Regions from separate parts of the Pseudoselenomonas caprae genome, predicted to be linked through region 2. Evidence: riboswitches for the same ligand, from Rfam matches in the RefSeq annotation. Region 2 holds a riboswitch; the other holds the start of a gene.
The links. A riboswitch is a leader RNA that binds a small molecule or an ion and turns the genes downstream of it on or off. The one in region 2 is predicted to bind thiamine pyrophosphate.

Region 1 (7,506 bases), on a different contig from region 2:
CAGCGCGTCCTCGACCTTTCCAAGAGCAAGGCCTCCGCTGTGCAGGAATTCCTCTCCGACCATCCCGCCGATGACGACCGCCGCGACGCTTACGTCAAAAAGCTCTCGTCTTACAGCGGTAACCATGTCACGAACAAAGACGGGCTCATCCGCATCAACACCAAGGATTTCACGACCCCGGCTGCGGCTGGCGGCATGAGCGCACGCGAGCGCTCCTACTTCGTCATGGGCAACCTGGCGGCAGCCTACCATAACGGCCACGACAAGCGCCGGGCCTATGTGGATGGCAACACCGTCATGCTCGGGGCCCAGCCCATCATGACCTGTGTCAGCGGCGACGAAAGCGCCAGCACCTTGGCCGAACGTCTCAACGCCATCAAATGAACCTTTCCCGCCTCCGTTGCCGGAGGCTTTTCTTTTTGACCTGGTTTGCTATAATGATAGATAACACGATTCTTTCCACACGATTCACACAAAGGAGCATTTATGCATCTACGCGCTTACCGCACATCCATCCTGCTGGGGCTTTTCTTCACGCTGCTGCTGTCAGCCTTCTGGTTCATGCCGCAGCTGGCCTTCATCATCTTTTTGTCCCTGCTGCTGCAGCTGCTCTTGCTGCCAGCCGTCAACCAGCTGAACCGCAGACTGCCGCGGGCGCTGGCCGCCGGCCTTGTACTCGCGGCCTTCGTCGGCCTTGGCTTTGTGCTGCTCGGCCTCGTCTCCAGCAGCTTCGTGCCGACCTTCTCCCGCTTCATCACGGATTTCCCGCAGATCACGGAAAAATTCCAGAACCTGCCGCTCTTGCAGGAGTCCGAATTCCTGCACAATGAGCTCGGCAATGTCTGGGGCGAAATCAAATCCACCGGCATCACAGCCCTCCGGTCTTCGCTGCAGCTGCTGCTTTCGCTGTTCAGCAAGGTCATCGATTTCGTCATCATCCTGTTCGTGACCTTCTACCTGCTGAAGGACGGCGAGGAGATCAAGCAGTATCTGGTCACGCGCTTCCCGCAGCGTGATACCGACCGCGTGCTCAAGCTGTTCAACAACATCTTGGGCGCGTTGCGCACCTACATCTGCAGCCAGCTTGTCATCTGCCTCATCACCGGCATCATTGTCTTCCTCTATTTCACCGTGCGCGATCTGCCCTATGCTTCGGTCTTCGCCATGGTATCCGGCATCGCGGAGTTCATTCCAGTGCTCGGCCCGACGGTCGCCTCAGCCTTCGGCACACTGCTGACTGCCACCGTCGAGCCCTTCATCGCCCTGCAGACCGCTGGCTTTTACCTGCTGCTCACCCAGATCAACCACAACCTCGTCTACCCGACCTTGATCGGCAAGTCGCTGAACCTGCACCCCATCGCCATCATCCTCGGCATCATCCTCGGCGGCGAGCTGCTCGGCGCCACCGGCATGTTCCTGGCTGTGCCCTTCATCGTCATCTGCAAGCTGGTCATCGAGGACATCTACGAAAACCGGCTGCTGCAGAAAAAACTCCAGCGTGAATCGCGCTGGCTCGCCAAGAAACCCACCGAAACACAAAAATAAAAGGAACTGTCTCTTGCAGGCAGTTCCTTTTTCTTGCCGGAAATTCAGAGCAGCATCTTGACGATGTCCGTACGGCTGACAATGCCGATCAGTGCACCGGCATCATCGAGCACCGGCAAGCGCTTGATATGCTTGTCATGCATGAGCTTGGCAATCTTGCTGACCTCATCTTCGGCCTTGACCGCAATGACCTCCTCCGTCATGATCTGCTCGGCGGTCAACGCGGAGAACTTGCGGAAAGCATCGCGGTACTCCTGCAGGCCATTGTAATAGATCACCGCTCCCAGGATGCAGAGCTCGTCGGGCATCTCCGGGGCGATCTCCTTGCGCATGAGATCGCCTTCGCTGACGATGCCGCAGACCTTGCCCGTCTCATCCACGACAGGGACACCAGAGATCTTCTTCGTCACGAGCAGTTCGGCCAGCTCACGGATCGTTGCTTCAGGTTTTACAGTGATAACGTTTTTGGTCATGATATCTTTGACTTGCATGCTGAACACCTTCCCTGTTGCAAACACAAGAACAAAAGCTGCCAGCGGGAATCCACTGGCAGCTGCCACAACACTTTATTTGATGACCATTACCGGAATCGGCGACTCCTCAATGACCTTCTGGCTGACACTGCCAATCAGCGCGCCCTTGAAGAGGCCCAGGCCACGGCTGCCCATGATGATCATGTCGCTGTGCTCCTGACCGGCCACACGGATGATAGCCTTCGGGATATTGCCCGTCTCAACATGCTTCGCGGCCTTGATATCATCGGGAATCTTCTCCCAGATGCGATCGAAGACGATATGGCTCGGGATATCCTTATTGATATTGCTGGCTACATAGACGAAGTCCAGATCCGCCTGGCATTTCTCGGCAAAGAAAATCGCCTCATCGACAGCTTTGCAGCCATTGACGGAACCATCAACCGGCACTAGGATTTTTTTGATTTTCCCCATAACAAAACCTCCTAACGAGTTTGTTTTATTCTATATAGCTATATTCGGGATTTTGCCGGATGATTCCTGCTTTTAGACTGAATTTTTTCAATTGTTCCGTCATCAATCCTCACAGGGACATTGCGGTTTGTCAAAGTACTTGCTGATGATCTTCACCGCACAGTAATCCCCGCACATCGAGCAGGCCTCCTCGCCTGCTTTGTTGCGTGCGCCTCGCTTTTTGCGTGCAAGCTCCGGATCGATAGACAGCTTCAACTGTTCCTCCCAGTCAAGAATCTTGCGGGCTTCTGCCATCTTGCGGTCCCATTCCACCGCCCCCGGAACTCCGCGCACCATATCCGCTGCGTGAGCCGCAATCCGTGAGGTAATCACGCCGGTATGGACATCTTCAATAGTCGGCAGCGCCAGATGCTCAGCCGGCGTCACATAGCAGAGGAAATCCGCACCGCTTACGGCTGCCAGCGTACCACCGATTGCCGCCGTAATATGGTCATAGCCTGGTGCGATATCGGTCACGAGCGGCCCCAAAACATAAAACGGTGCGTTGCGGCACAGACGTTTTTCCAATTTCATATTCGCAGCAATCTGATCATAGGGAACATGTCCCGGCCCCTCGACCATGACCTGTACCCCACGACGCCAAGCGCGATCCACAAGCTCGCCTAACGTAATCAGCTCAGTCAGCTGGCCACGGTCGGTGGCATCAGCCGTACAGCCGGGACGCATGCCATCCCCCAGGCTCAAGGTCACATCGTATTTTTCACAAATGTCAAGAATCGCATCAAAATGCTCGTATAGCGGATTCTCCCGCTCGTTATGAAGCATCCAGCCAGCAATAAACGAACCGCCACGGCTGACAATATCCATGATACGTCCCTGTTTGCGCATGCGTTCTACTGCCGTTAGCGTCACCCCGCAGTGAAGCGTCATGAAGTCCGCACCATCTTTTGCCTGCCGCTCAATAGTCTCCAGGATATCCTCTTCGGTCATCTCTACTACTGCGCCATGCGCTTTGATTGCCCGTACCGTTGCCTGATAGAGGGGAACCGTACCAACCATGACCGGCGAATGAGCGATAATCTCCTTTCTGGACTGATCTATATTATTGCCTGTCGAAAGATCCATAACCGCATCTGCTCCGCATTTGACGGCTTCTTTGAGCTTCTCAAGCTCTGGTGCTACATCCGGATAGGTACTCGACGTGCCAATATTGGCATTGACCTTTACCCGGAGACCTTCGCCCACACCGCGCGGCTGAAGCCCCCTATGGTTGATATTACACGGGATTGCCACTACACCTTTAGCTACCTTGGCACGAATCTCCTCTGGCAGGAGTTTTTCATCAGCTGCCACTTGTTTCATTTCCTCCGTGATCTTGCCTTCCCGTGCCATCTGCATCTGCGTTGCCATATCATTACCTCCTAAAATAAAAAACCGCCTAGCATAGAGCTAAGCGGTATTCTTTGCCTCTCACTTCCCTACGCAGGTATTAACCCAACAGGTTCCAAGGGTCGACATAAGTCTCTCAGCAGAACAAGTCTGCGCCCCTAGTGAATAAAAATATACAATTGATGCTAATAGTGTAGCAAATACACTCAATTTATGCAACCATTACTTTTTATCGCTAAAAAGTAAAAAAAATATAAAAAAGGTGTTGACAGTCCCCGTTATTCTGCGTATAATATTTCATGTACTCACGGGATGTGGCACAGTTTGGTAGCGCGCTTCGTTCGGGACGAAGAGGCCGCAGGTTCGAATCCTGTCATCCCGACCATTTGAATCATCAAGACAGCAACTTCGGTTGCTGTCTTTTTTATTTACCTGCGTCATCGCCATGATCTTTGAGCCATTGCGACCATTTCAAAGCAAACCCCGTCTTATGGGCTTCCTGCACATATGCATAGAACTTTTTGATCATCCCAGCCTTCTGCCGGTAATAGGTCTGCTTCCAATCATTTGATGCCGGTTTCAGCGACACATGTGCCACATATGCACCACCCAGAAGATACTGCCGCGATAAGATATCTTCCAGTGGCACCTCAGGATTTTTCATCATATCGTACATAGCCATATAGGCAGTAGTACGCCCCATCCCTGCCTGGCAATGGAAATGAAGCCAAGCATCCCTGGGCAACTTACAGGTAAAGTCAATAAACCGCTCTATATTTTCTGCTGCCGGCCATACATGATCCGTATCCGTCAGCCGCAGATAATGCCAGCCTGCGCCTTCTACCAGCTGCTGCTCACTCATGACAACTGTTATCTTCGCAAACTGTGGATGAAGCGGCTTTTTCTTTTTATCCAGCTGCGCCAGCAAGAGTATTTTCCCCTTCGCATCCTGCAACCGCTGTGCTTCATCTGTCAAGGCATCCTGCCGGGATTTGCCTACATTGCCCCAATCGCGCTTTCCATACCAGCTGACTGCATCGCCATTGAATAATCCATGCGATTCCTGCCGTAAATCTATCACATAGATGGGACCATGTGTTTTCTGCTGCAAAGTCTGCTGCAATGCCTTGAATTCGCCTGCCGAAAATTCTGCACTGCCCGATATAGCCAGCTGTTCCAGTCCCTGCCGCGAAGGTGACGCAATAACCCCTTTCCCGGCTTTGTCTGCCGATATTTTTTTCCGAAACGCCCCATCTGCCATACGGAAATTCCTTGGCAGCATATCCTTGTTTTTGGAATCGATCCGCCACATGTAGCCATGATACTCAGACGGCACCACCCGCTCAGCAGGCTGCACATCCTGTGCTTCTCCGGCCATTGCCGTCCAAGGCACCCCCATGACCAGCAAGGCAGCCCCAAGGGATACCCCTAACTCTTTTACCAAATGCAACTTCATTGAAACCTCAGCTCCTTTTACTATTCTCTTTTAGGTATACTCTTTTGCGCAATTTTGTCAATACTAAATCCTGCACACTTTGCTGTACCCACCAAAAAAGACTGCCGCCGCAGCGACAGTCCCTCCATGTCATCTAAGCATTGCCTGATTCATTTACTACACCTTCTGGCAATCAGCATCTTCTCCCTGTTTTTCACGCTCGATCACTGTTGCCTGGAAGTCAAAACATTCTTCCGCGATATCGCGGCTCAGCCATAACAAGCAGATAAGGTTCGGAATCGCCATAAGGCCATTCATCGTATCCGAAAAATTCCAGACAACTTCCAACGCTGTCGTTGCTCCCACAAAGGTCACCAAGCTGAACAGCACACGATACCCCATGATTGCCTTGCGGTTGCTGACGAGATATTCCAGCGCCTTTTCGCCATAGTATTCCCAGCCCAGAATCGTTGAAAAAGCAAACAATGCGAGTGCCACCGAGACGATCAGCTTGGCATACTCACCGAACACCGAGCTGAACGCCAGTATCGTCAGCTGGGCGCCCGATACCATCTTGCCCGTCGCAGGATCGACCGTCCCGAGCATGCCCGACGAAGCGATGACCAGGCCCGTCAGCATACAGACAATCATCGTATCAAAAAATGTTCCCGTCATATTGACATAGCCTTGGCGGGACGCGTGGTCCGTCCGGGCAGCAGCCGCCGCGATTGGTGCCGAGCCCAGGCCAGCCTCATTCGAGAATACGCCGCGGGCCACACCCCAGCGCATCGAGGTCAGCATCGAGGCAACGATGCCGCCGCCAACACCACCGGCCACCGAATCGAAGGAGAACGCCATGCGGAACATCTCCGCCACGCCAGCCGGCACTGCTTCAAAATTCACCACAATGACAATGAGTGCCACCACAAAATAGAAGCCCGCCATCGCTGGCACGACCACGCTCGATACCTTGCCGATGCTATGGATGCCACGGAGCAGCACCGACAGAGCCAGCACGGCTACCACCAGGCCAGTCAGCCAGGCTGGTACGTCAAAGCTCGTCAAGAGCGCCGCCGAAATCGAATTGGCCTGGGTCATATTGCCGATACCAAAGGACGACACCACGACAAAGAAGGCAAACAAGCCCGCCAGTCCACGGCCGATATACTTGTTCTTGAAGCCATTCTTCATCGCATACATCGGGCCGCCAGCCATCTCACCCACGCTGTTGGTCTCACGATATTTGACCGCCAGCACCGATTCTGCATACTTTGTCGACAAGCCGAACGCCGCACTGATCCACATCCAGACGAGTGCACCGGGACCCCCCAGGACCATAGCCGTCGCCACGCCGACGATATTACCGGTTCCGACGGTCGCCGAAAGCGCCGTCATAAGCGACTGGAACGGTGAAATGTCCCCTTCATGTTCTTTTTTCTGCCGGAATATCATCCGGACTGCATAGCCGAGATTGCGCCATGGCAGGAATTTCAACCGAACCGTCAAAAATACGCCTGTGCCGACCAAAAGCGTCAGCATCACCGGCCCCCAAACGAAGTCATTGATATCTGCCATCAATTTTGTCAGATCCATAAGCCCTCCATCCGTACAACACGCAAAACAACATCATCAAGGATTGCCTAAGACACAGAAAACGCCCTGTTGTTGTCCACCGACAACTTCAGAGCGTCCACCGTTGACGTCTATATGGATAATTATAATAGACAAATGTCAAGTTGTAAACAGCCAGTCAAAAGTATACACAAACAGACACAGCTGCACTTATTGGCGATATGAGATCTCACAGGCGTTCTAGCGCGCGGTGCGCGATGTCATTGCGGTAGAACGCATCCTGGAAGGAAATCTCCCTGACACCAGCATACGCCTTATCCACAGCCGTCTTGACATCATCAGCCTTGGCGACGACGCCGAGCACGCGGCCGCCCGCCGTGACAATCTGGCCGTCTTTCTCCGCCGTACCGGCATGGAATACTTCCGTACCAGCGGCCTTGGCCTCCGCCAGGCCTGCAATGGCAAAGCCCTTCTGGTAGGATTTCGGATAGCCCCCCGATGCCATGACCACGCAGACAGCTGCACCATCGCTCCACTGGATGTCCTGCCCGGCCAGGGTGCCATCGGCACAGGCCAGCATGATATCGACCAGATCGCTTTCCAAGAGCGGCAGGACAA
Region 2 (7,506 bases):
AACCTTCATGGAACGAATAGTGCTTAGTCTCGACAAATTCTTTAAATATGGTAGTCCTCTCTCTTCCTTACAGGCAGGAACGGAACGGAATGCAATGCGGACGAAATAAAAAACCTCCGCGCCAACGGCGTGGAGGTCATCGAGATAAACGAAATTCTTTAAGACTTGGCTGCGGAATGCTTTTCCGCAGCTTTTTTGTCTTTGTGTTCCTTATTCCATTGTTGTTCGTATTTCTTTTTGGCATCTGCCTTTTCTTTTTGCACTGTCTTATAGTCTTTTTCACTGACAGACTGCAAATATTCTTCGGGAATCACACGGAAAGCCTTCGGCTGCAGCCGATAGAATTCCTGATAATTGGCCAGGGCATCAGCCTGCTGGCCAAGCTCCTCATAGATCTGCGCACGCATAAACCAGACATACGGATTCGCCTTATCGATAGCTTCAGCCTGTGCTAAATCAGCCAGTGACGCCTCCGTATTTCCCATCATATGATAGACATCCGCCCGGTTCAGATAGTTATAGACATTCTTGCTATCCATAGTTACGGCTTTGTCTAAATCTTGAAGTCCCGCTGTAAAATCTCCGGCAACGGCCCGGGCGCGGCCGCGGATCGCATGATTTTCCGCTTCATTCTCGGGATTATGCGCAGCAAAGACGCGGCGCATCTGGAACAACGCACGCTCGCCCTGCCCATAGTCGCTATACATATCACCATTTTCCCGCATTTTCTTGACAAACTTGGCACTAGCAGCCAGCACTGCTTCGCGCTCACTCTGCAGCACCTGTTGTCTTGCCTGTGCCGAAGCTTTCATCTTCGTACGGGCACCGCTCGTCTTCTCTCCGTCATAGGCCGTTGTCACGAGCGCCTGCAGGCGCGCACCAGCACGCTCCGTGCGCAGGAATTTCTGCAGGGCCTGATTGACACGCGTATCTGGCAGACATGTCACCGTGCCATCGCCATCTGCGCGGAAATTCCAGCCAGCTGGCGAATCATAGTCATGAAAGGCCTTGGCAATCGCCCCAGCCACGAAATAAGCATTTTCCAAAGTATTATCATAATCACCATCCCAATCAACGCTCAACAGTTTTTCGCCATCGATATAGATGTCCTTACGGTCTTTGACCGTCACATGACCGCAGCCATAATCGGTCATCATCTGTGCCAGCTTCTGCTCGCGTTTATCCGTATCGGGATGGTCGTTATAGTTTTCCTGCTCCTTGAGTTTCGGGTCAGGGTCCTGGTATTCGAGGACATTCTGCGTCTCATAGGTCAGATAGCGGGCCATGCGGGCCATGGCCGCTGCGCCGCCGCCCGGATTGAATCCGGCACTCGTCATGATATAGAAGCCGCCTGCATCGGCATCGTACTCCGTCGGCAAGGTCACGTTCTTGGCTATCGAATAATTGGCCAGCGCATTGAGCTTGTTCCAATCTGCCACGCCCGTATCCATATTCAGGAAAGCCATGCCATAGTACTGAGCCACGGCTTTGGCGTAGTTATGCGCGCTATGCTGCTCGATGCCATGCGTCATCTCATGGGCCAACACTGCGGCGAGCTCATCGGGCTCCAGGTTCAAGCCGCGCACGAGTGCCTTGTTGACGCTCACATAGTTCGTGGGATAGCAGGCCGCATTGAAATCCCTGCTGTTGTTGACCGTCCAGCAGAACGGCAGGCTATTGGCCTTCAATACATAGTCGCCCTGCTCCACCAGCTGGCGCATGACACTGTCGACCACCTGCACATCGTTGCGGTTGGGGTCGATGCCATTCTGCTGGATATCCTGCCGCTGGCTCTGGATCTGCGCCTGAGCATCATTGCCGAGCGCAAGGATACTCGACAGGCTCGACTGATAAGCTCCGAGCACCCCGAGAGCCTGTGCGGCAATGGCCCAGGCATCTGCCGCCTCAGCCTTCGGCAACGGCGTGAGCCATGTGCCAGCCATCATGACACCCGACAGGACCATAGCCGTCAGGCAACGTTTCCAGCGCTTGGTATAACGCAAGGAAATCACCTCATCTCTTTTGGAATCTATCCTTATTTTAGCACAGGCGGCTTGAAAAAATCGTGAGAACGCGAAAAAACTTTTACTTTTTGTCTTTTCCGTAACCTGAGTTACATACTCTTTTCATAATGACCGATTATAATAAACTTGTCGATGAGAGATATACCTGGTAATCCCCCAGGGGTACGATCTCATTGGCGTCCCTAAACAAGAAGGTTTTAATCCCACCCTTCTTGCTTCCCATTTCTCAAATTTTTTATCATCCCTTCCCAGGAAGCCCGTGAAGTACAATCCCACTTCACGGGCTTCCTCTTTTTATGCCCCTCTGCTTATTTTCATTATTGCTGAATAATTATCTTAATTTTCATACTATGCCTAAATAGAATCGAACCAATCAGCCTGGGCTATTGAAAAAATACTGAATTTTATTTATGATAGAAATATAATAAATTGTAATAACAATTTGTGGAAATCATTCTATTGCTTCATATCATAAAAGGAGGCGCATGTATCTTGGACAAGATGAGTAAAGAAGCACTTGCCGTCAAGCGGGCCGAGCAGGCCTTTGACCGCAAGCGCCGGACTATCGGCCTGTTCGGCGGACCCATCCTCGCACTCTTGGTCTTTCTGACCCCGATTGCAGGACTGACCGTACCAGCCCATAAGCTGCTGGCAATCATGGTACTCGTGGCTATATGGTGGATCACAGAGCCCGTACCCATTCCGGTCACCTCGCTCATCGGACCGACATTGGCGGTCGTGACTGGCGTCGTGCCAGTCGGCACTGCGTTTGCCGCCTTTGCGAACCCGATGATCTTCCTGTTCATGGGCGGATTCATCCTGGCCAAGGCCATGATGACCCATGGCCTCGACAAGCGCTTCGCCTATTGGCTGCTCTCGCGCTCCTGGGTCGGCTCGAACCCCAAGCGTATCTTCCTGGCCGTCGGCCTTGCCGCCGCGCTCTGCTCAGGCTGGGTCAGCAACACGGCTACGGCAGCCATGATGTTCCCGATCTGCTTGGGCCTTTTGACCTCCATCAAGGAGATGTTTGCCGCCAATGGCCGTGAGATCGACCTGCACGAATACAAATACGCTACGGGCCTCATGCTGATGACAGCCTACTCTTGCTCGATTGGCGGCGTATTGACGCCTATCGGCACACCGCCGAACCTCATCATGCTCGGTTTCCTTGACCAAATGTGTGACATCCATATATCATTCTTTGAGTGGATGACCTGGGGCTTCATCGCGATGGTCGTCTATTTCGTCATTGCGGCCTTCGTACTGTCGCGCATGTTCCCGGCTGATGTCGAGCGCATCGATGGCGCGGATACCTTCATCAAGAACAAACTTGCCGAGCTTGGCGGCTGGACACTCGCACAGAAGAACACATTATTCTGCTTTATCGTGGCCGTTACCCTCTGGGTAACGCCGGGCATCCTCTCGATTTCCCTTGGCAGCACCGATCCGACACTCAAGATGTACAACAGGCTGTTCCCGGAAGCCGTCGCTGCCATGGCCGGTGCTCTTATCCTGTTTGTCCTGCCGGTCAACTTCGAAAAGCGCCAGTTCACACTCAAATGGCAGGAGGCCATGGAAGGTATCGAATGGGGCACGCTGATCCTGTTCGGCGGTGGTCTGGCCATGGGGGGCATGATGTACAAGACCGGCCTTTCGCAGTGGGTCGGTGACCTCATCGTCAGCTCGATGGGCGGTGCTCCGTCACAGGTTGGCATGGTCGCAATCTTCTCCGTCATGGCCTTGCTGCTCTCTGAGCTCACGAGCCATACAGCAGCTACGAACATGATTGGCCCACTGGCCATCACAGCAGCCGTATCGGCTGGCCTTAGCCCGGTTCCGGTATCGGTCGGCATTGCGCTGGCGGCATCACTCGGTTTCATGCTGCCAGTATCGACACCGCCCAATGCCATTGTCTATGCATCGGGCTATATCCCCATCACTAAGATGATCCACACAGGTGTCATCATCGACGTCGTCGGCATCGCCTGTGTCACGATTCCGCTGGTTATCTACTTCGTCAGCTGGGTCGTCGGCTAAAAGCCTGCCTTGACAAAAATCCCCGCGCGGCGTAAAGTAGAGGCAAAACGATACACGGGAGCCTGCAGACAGGCTGAGAGGAAGTTATGCACTTCGACCGCACCTGATTTGGATAATGCCAACGTAGGAAAGTATGCAAAAAGATTCACAGGGACTATCCGAAATGGATAGTCCCTGTTTTTGTTGCCCCAAAGGAGGAATATCGATGTCACTAAGTCTCTGCCAGAACAACATCACCAAAGCCTGTGCGTTACGTAAGGCCCTGCCCCTCTATGCCATCACTGACCGGCGCTGGCTGGGCGATAAGCCCCTTGCCCAGGCGGTAAAAGAAGCCCTGCTGGGCGGTGTTACCATGATCCAGCTGCGCGAAAAAAATCTGGACACGGACTGCTTCCTGCAGGAGGCCCAGAGAATCAAAGCACTATGCCATGCTTTTAACGTCCCCTTTATCGTCAACGACAATATCGGCATAGCTCTGGCCTGTGATGCCGACGGCGTACATATTGGCCAGCAGGACATGGCGGTAAAAGAAGCCCGCGCACTGCTAGGCCCGAATAAGATTTTAGGCGTTTCCGCCAAAACCACCGCCCAAGCCTTAGCAGCCGAAAACGACGGCGCCGACTACTTAGGCGTGGGGGCCGTCTTTCCCACCGATTCCAAGGCTAATGCCAGCGAAATAAGCCACAACGAACTGCAACGGATCTGTGCCGCCGTCTCTATTCCCGTAGTGGCCATCGGCGGTATAAATGAAAAAAATATCTCTAAGCTGCAGCATAGCAGCATATCCGGCGCTGCGGTCATCTCCGCCATCTTTGCCGCCCCGGATATACGAGCAGCAGCCACCCGGCTCCGCCAGCGTCTTTCCGCTCTCCTCACCAAAACTGCCTTGACCATTGCCGGCAGCGATGCCAGCGGCGGCGCTGGTATCCAGGCTGATCTGAAAACCATGTTGGCCTGCGGCGTCTACGGCATGAGCGCCATCACCGCCCTGACGGCCCAAAACACCACCGGAGTAGCTGGTGTATCCCCCTCTACTCCAGATTTTCTGTCCGCGCAGCTGGACAGCATCTTTGACGATATCTTCCCCGACGCCGTGAAAACCGGCATGGTCTTTTCCACCCCCCTTATCGCTGTGATTGCCGGCCGGCTCCGCCATTATCAAGCCAAAAACATCGTGGTGGACCCGGTTATGATTGCCACCAGCGGTGCCCATCTATTGTCCACAGATGCGATTACCGCCTTAAAGGAACAATTATTCCCTCTAGCGACGCTGATAACCCCGAACCTTAAGGAAACCGAAGCGCTGACCGGACTTTCGATCGCGAACAAGGCAGATATGGAAACAGCCGCCCGGAAACTCCAGGCGGCTTATGGTTGCAACGTACTATGCAAAGGCGGTCATCGCCCAACCGATGCCGATGATCTGCTCTATACAGCTGACGGCCCCTTATGGCTGCCCGGCCGACGCGTGGACAATCCCAACACGCATGGCACTGGCTGCACCCTGTCTGCGGCCATCGCAGCCCACTTAGCCAAGGGATACAGCCTGCCCCAGGCCGTACAGGCAGCCAAGGACTATCTAACGGGAGCCCTAACGGCCGGCCTCAATCTCGGCCATGGCGCTGGCCCTTTACATCATGGCTGGCAACTCTGTAAATTCCCTTGATATTTTCAGCTTATCCGATAATCTTGAAACGATTGGATGGTCCCGGCCTTGATGCCGTCAATCAGTTCACCGATTACCCGCGGATCAGAGTAATCAAGCGGCAGGAAGCAGGAGTCAGCCTTGTTATAATACTGGCGTACATCATTTTCCACCACCTGCAAATCCTGGCGGAACTTCAGCCGGCGCGCCTCGTAGTCACGCCCGGAACGGATATAGCCGCCACAAGTAACGATTCCCCAGAGGATGAAGAACAACGACCAGCCGACCTGCGGCATAAGACCTGCACCATAGAGCATCATATACACCACCACGGTAGCCAGGCAGCCGCCCAGCATCCAATGCATAAGCGATGGTGCCTGCCATTTCATCTGCATGAGCCAGAGATCTTCCATGACACCATATTTGCCACGGTTATGCAGGAAATACTCACGCAGCCGCTGCAGCTCCTGGAGCAGGCAGGCCTTATCAGCAGGCACCGCCGCCAGCTCTTTGAGCTTCACTTTTTCGCTTGCCGGCTGTTCTTCCTTATCATCAGCCGGTTCTGCACAGAAGGGACATAATCTTACGCCCTCATCCAATACCTTGCCACACTTTCTGCAAATCATCGTTCTTCCTCCTTTCTTCATAATAATTCAACTATCTTCCTTGAATAGTTTTGGGAAAAATCAACGATTTGAATTTCTTCATGGTACTTCTATTGGTAACTTATAATATTCGCTATCAAAACGAAATCCCCTGCTTTCGCAGGGGATTTTTTTACATATTTCTACATAAATCGCTTATTTTGTGCGGAATTTGCCAACACTGTCCTTGAGCGAATCCGAGAAGGTCGACAATTCATTGCTCGATGCCGCACACTCCTCAGAAACCGCCGAGTTGTCCGTGACAACGCCGAGGATATCGCGGGAGAGGTTGTTCACCTGCTCCATCATCTTCTGCTGTTCAAGGCTCTGCCGTTGCAATTGTTCGATAACCGTATTGACCGCTTCGGTATTTTCGGTAATCCCTGACAGAGAATCAGCTGCCGTACCAACGACTTTCGTGCCGCTCTCGATTGCTGCCAGGGCCTTGTTGATGAGCATCTGGATGTTCTGAGTGCTGAGTGCCGACTGTTCGGCCAGCTTGCGTACCTCCTCTGCGACCACGGCAAAGCCGCGGCCAGCCTCGCCAGCGCGAGCGGCCTCAATCGAAGCATTGAGTGACAAGAGCGACGTCTGCCCCGTGATCTCATCGAGCGTCCCAAGGATCGAGCGGATCTCCTCCGAAGCCGCGCTGATATCGTGCATGGCAGCCACGACATTATCCATCTGGCGGCGGCTCATCTCGATGCTGTCATTCGTCAAGCGGCTTGACTGGCGGGCCTGCTCGACAAAGGATTCCACTTTGGCATTCTCAGCCATTGTCGCATGGATCTTGTTCTGCAGATTCTGCACACTTTCATTCTGCGACATTGCGCCTTCGGCAAGGCTCTGGGAAACCTTCGATACTTCACCAGAGCTTACCGCTACCTGCTCAGCCATATCACCCATGCTTTCCATTTCCGCACAAAGTGTCTGGCGGATGTGGTTGATATTGCGCTGGATCGGCTCATAGTCACCAATATACTTCATATCGGTGGTCGTCACGAGATCACCAGCAGCCATCGTATTGAGATTCTTCTCGATATCCTGCACATAGCCGAGGATTGCCGTGCGCATCTTGTTCAAAAGCTCATACAGCGCACCGATTTCATCCTGACGCGGATAGCTGAACTTCTGCGTCATATGGCCGTTGGCCAGC

Region 1: linked by a shared signal. The riboswitch ahead of thiC (phosphomethylpyrimidine synthase ThiC) and the one ahead of thiD (bifunctional hydroxymethylpyrimidine kinase/phosphomethylpyrimidine kinase) in region 2 are both predicted to bind thiamine pyrophosphate.

The regions. Positions count from the first base shown of each region.
Region 1 covers NZ_VTOZ01000003.1:99,153-106,658, reverse strand. Annotated here, with positions in the region: gene FZ041_RS02265 (M48 family metallopeptidase) at 1-384, shown strand, start outside; gene FZ041_RS02260 (AI-2E family transporter) at 487-1,545, shown strand; gene FZ041_RS02255 (CBS domain-containing protein) at 1,590-2,036, opposite strand; gene FZ041_RS02250 (universal stress protein) at 2,112-2,492, opposite strand; gene thiC (phosphomethylpyrimidine synthase ThiC) at 2,595-3,902, opposite strand; TPP riboswitch at 3,951-4,051, opposite strand; tRNA gene FZ041_RS02240 (tRNA-Pro) at 4,190-4,266, shown strand; gene FZ041_RS02235 (protein-tyrosine phosphatase family protein) at 4,306-5,337, opposite strand; gene FZ041_RS02230 (alanine/glycine:cation symporter family protein) at 5,494-6,909, opposite strand; gene purD (phosphoribosylamine--glycine ligase) at 7,118-7,506, opposite strand, start outside.
Region 2 covers NZ_VTOZ01000010.1:28,509-36,014, forward strand. Annotated here, with positions in the region: gene FZ041_RS06190 (PTS sugar transporter subunit IIA) at 1-49, opposite strand, end outside; gene FZ041_RS06195 (M48 family metalloprotease) at 159-2,012, opposite strand; gene FZ041_RS06200 (SLC13 family permease) at 2,526-4,061, shown strand; TPP riboswitch at 4,106-4,209, shown strand; gene thiD (bifunctional hydroxymethylpyrimidine kinase/phosphomethylpyrimidine kinase) at 4,267-5,727, shown strand; gene FZ041_RS06210 (hypothetical protein) at 5,733-6,332, opposite strand; gene FZ041_RS06215 (methyl-accepting chemotaxis protein) at 6,507-7,506, opposite strand, start outside.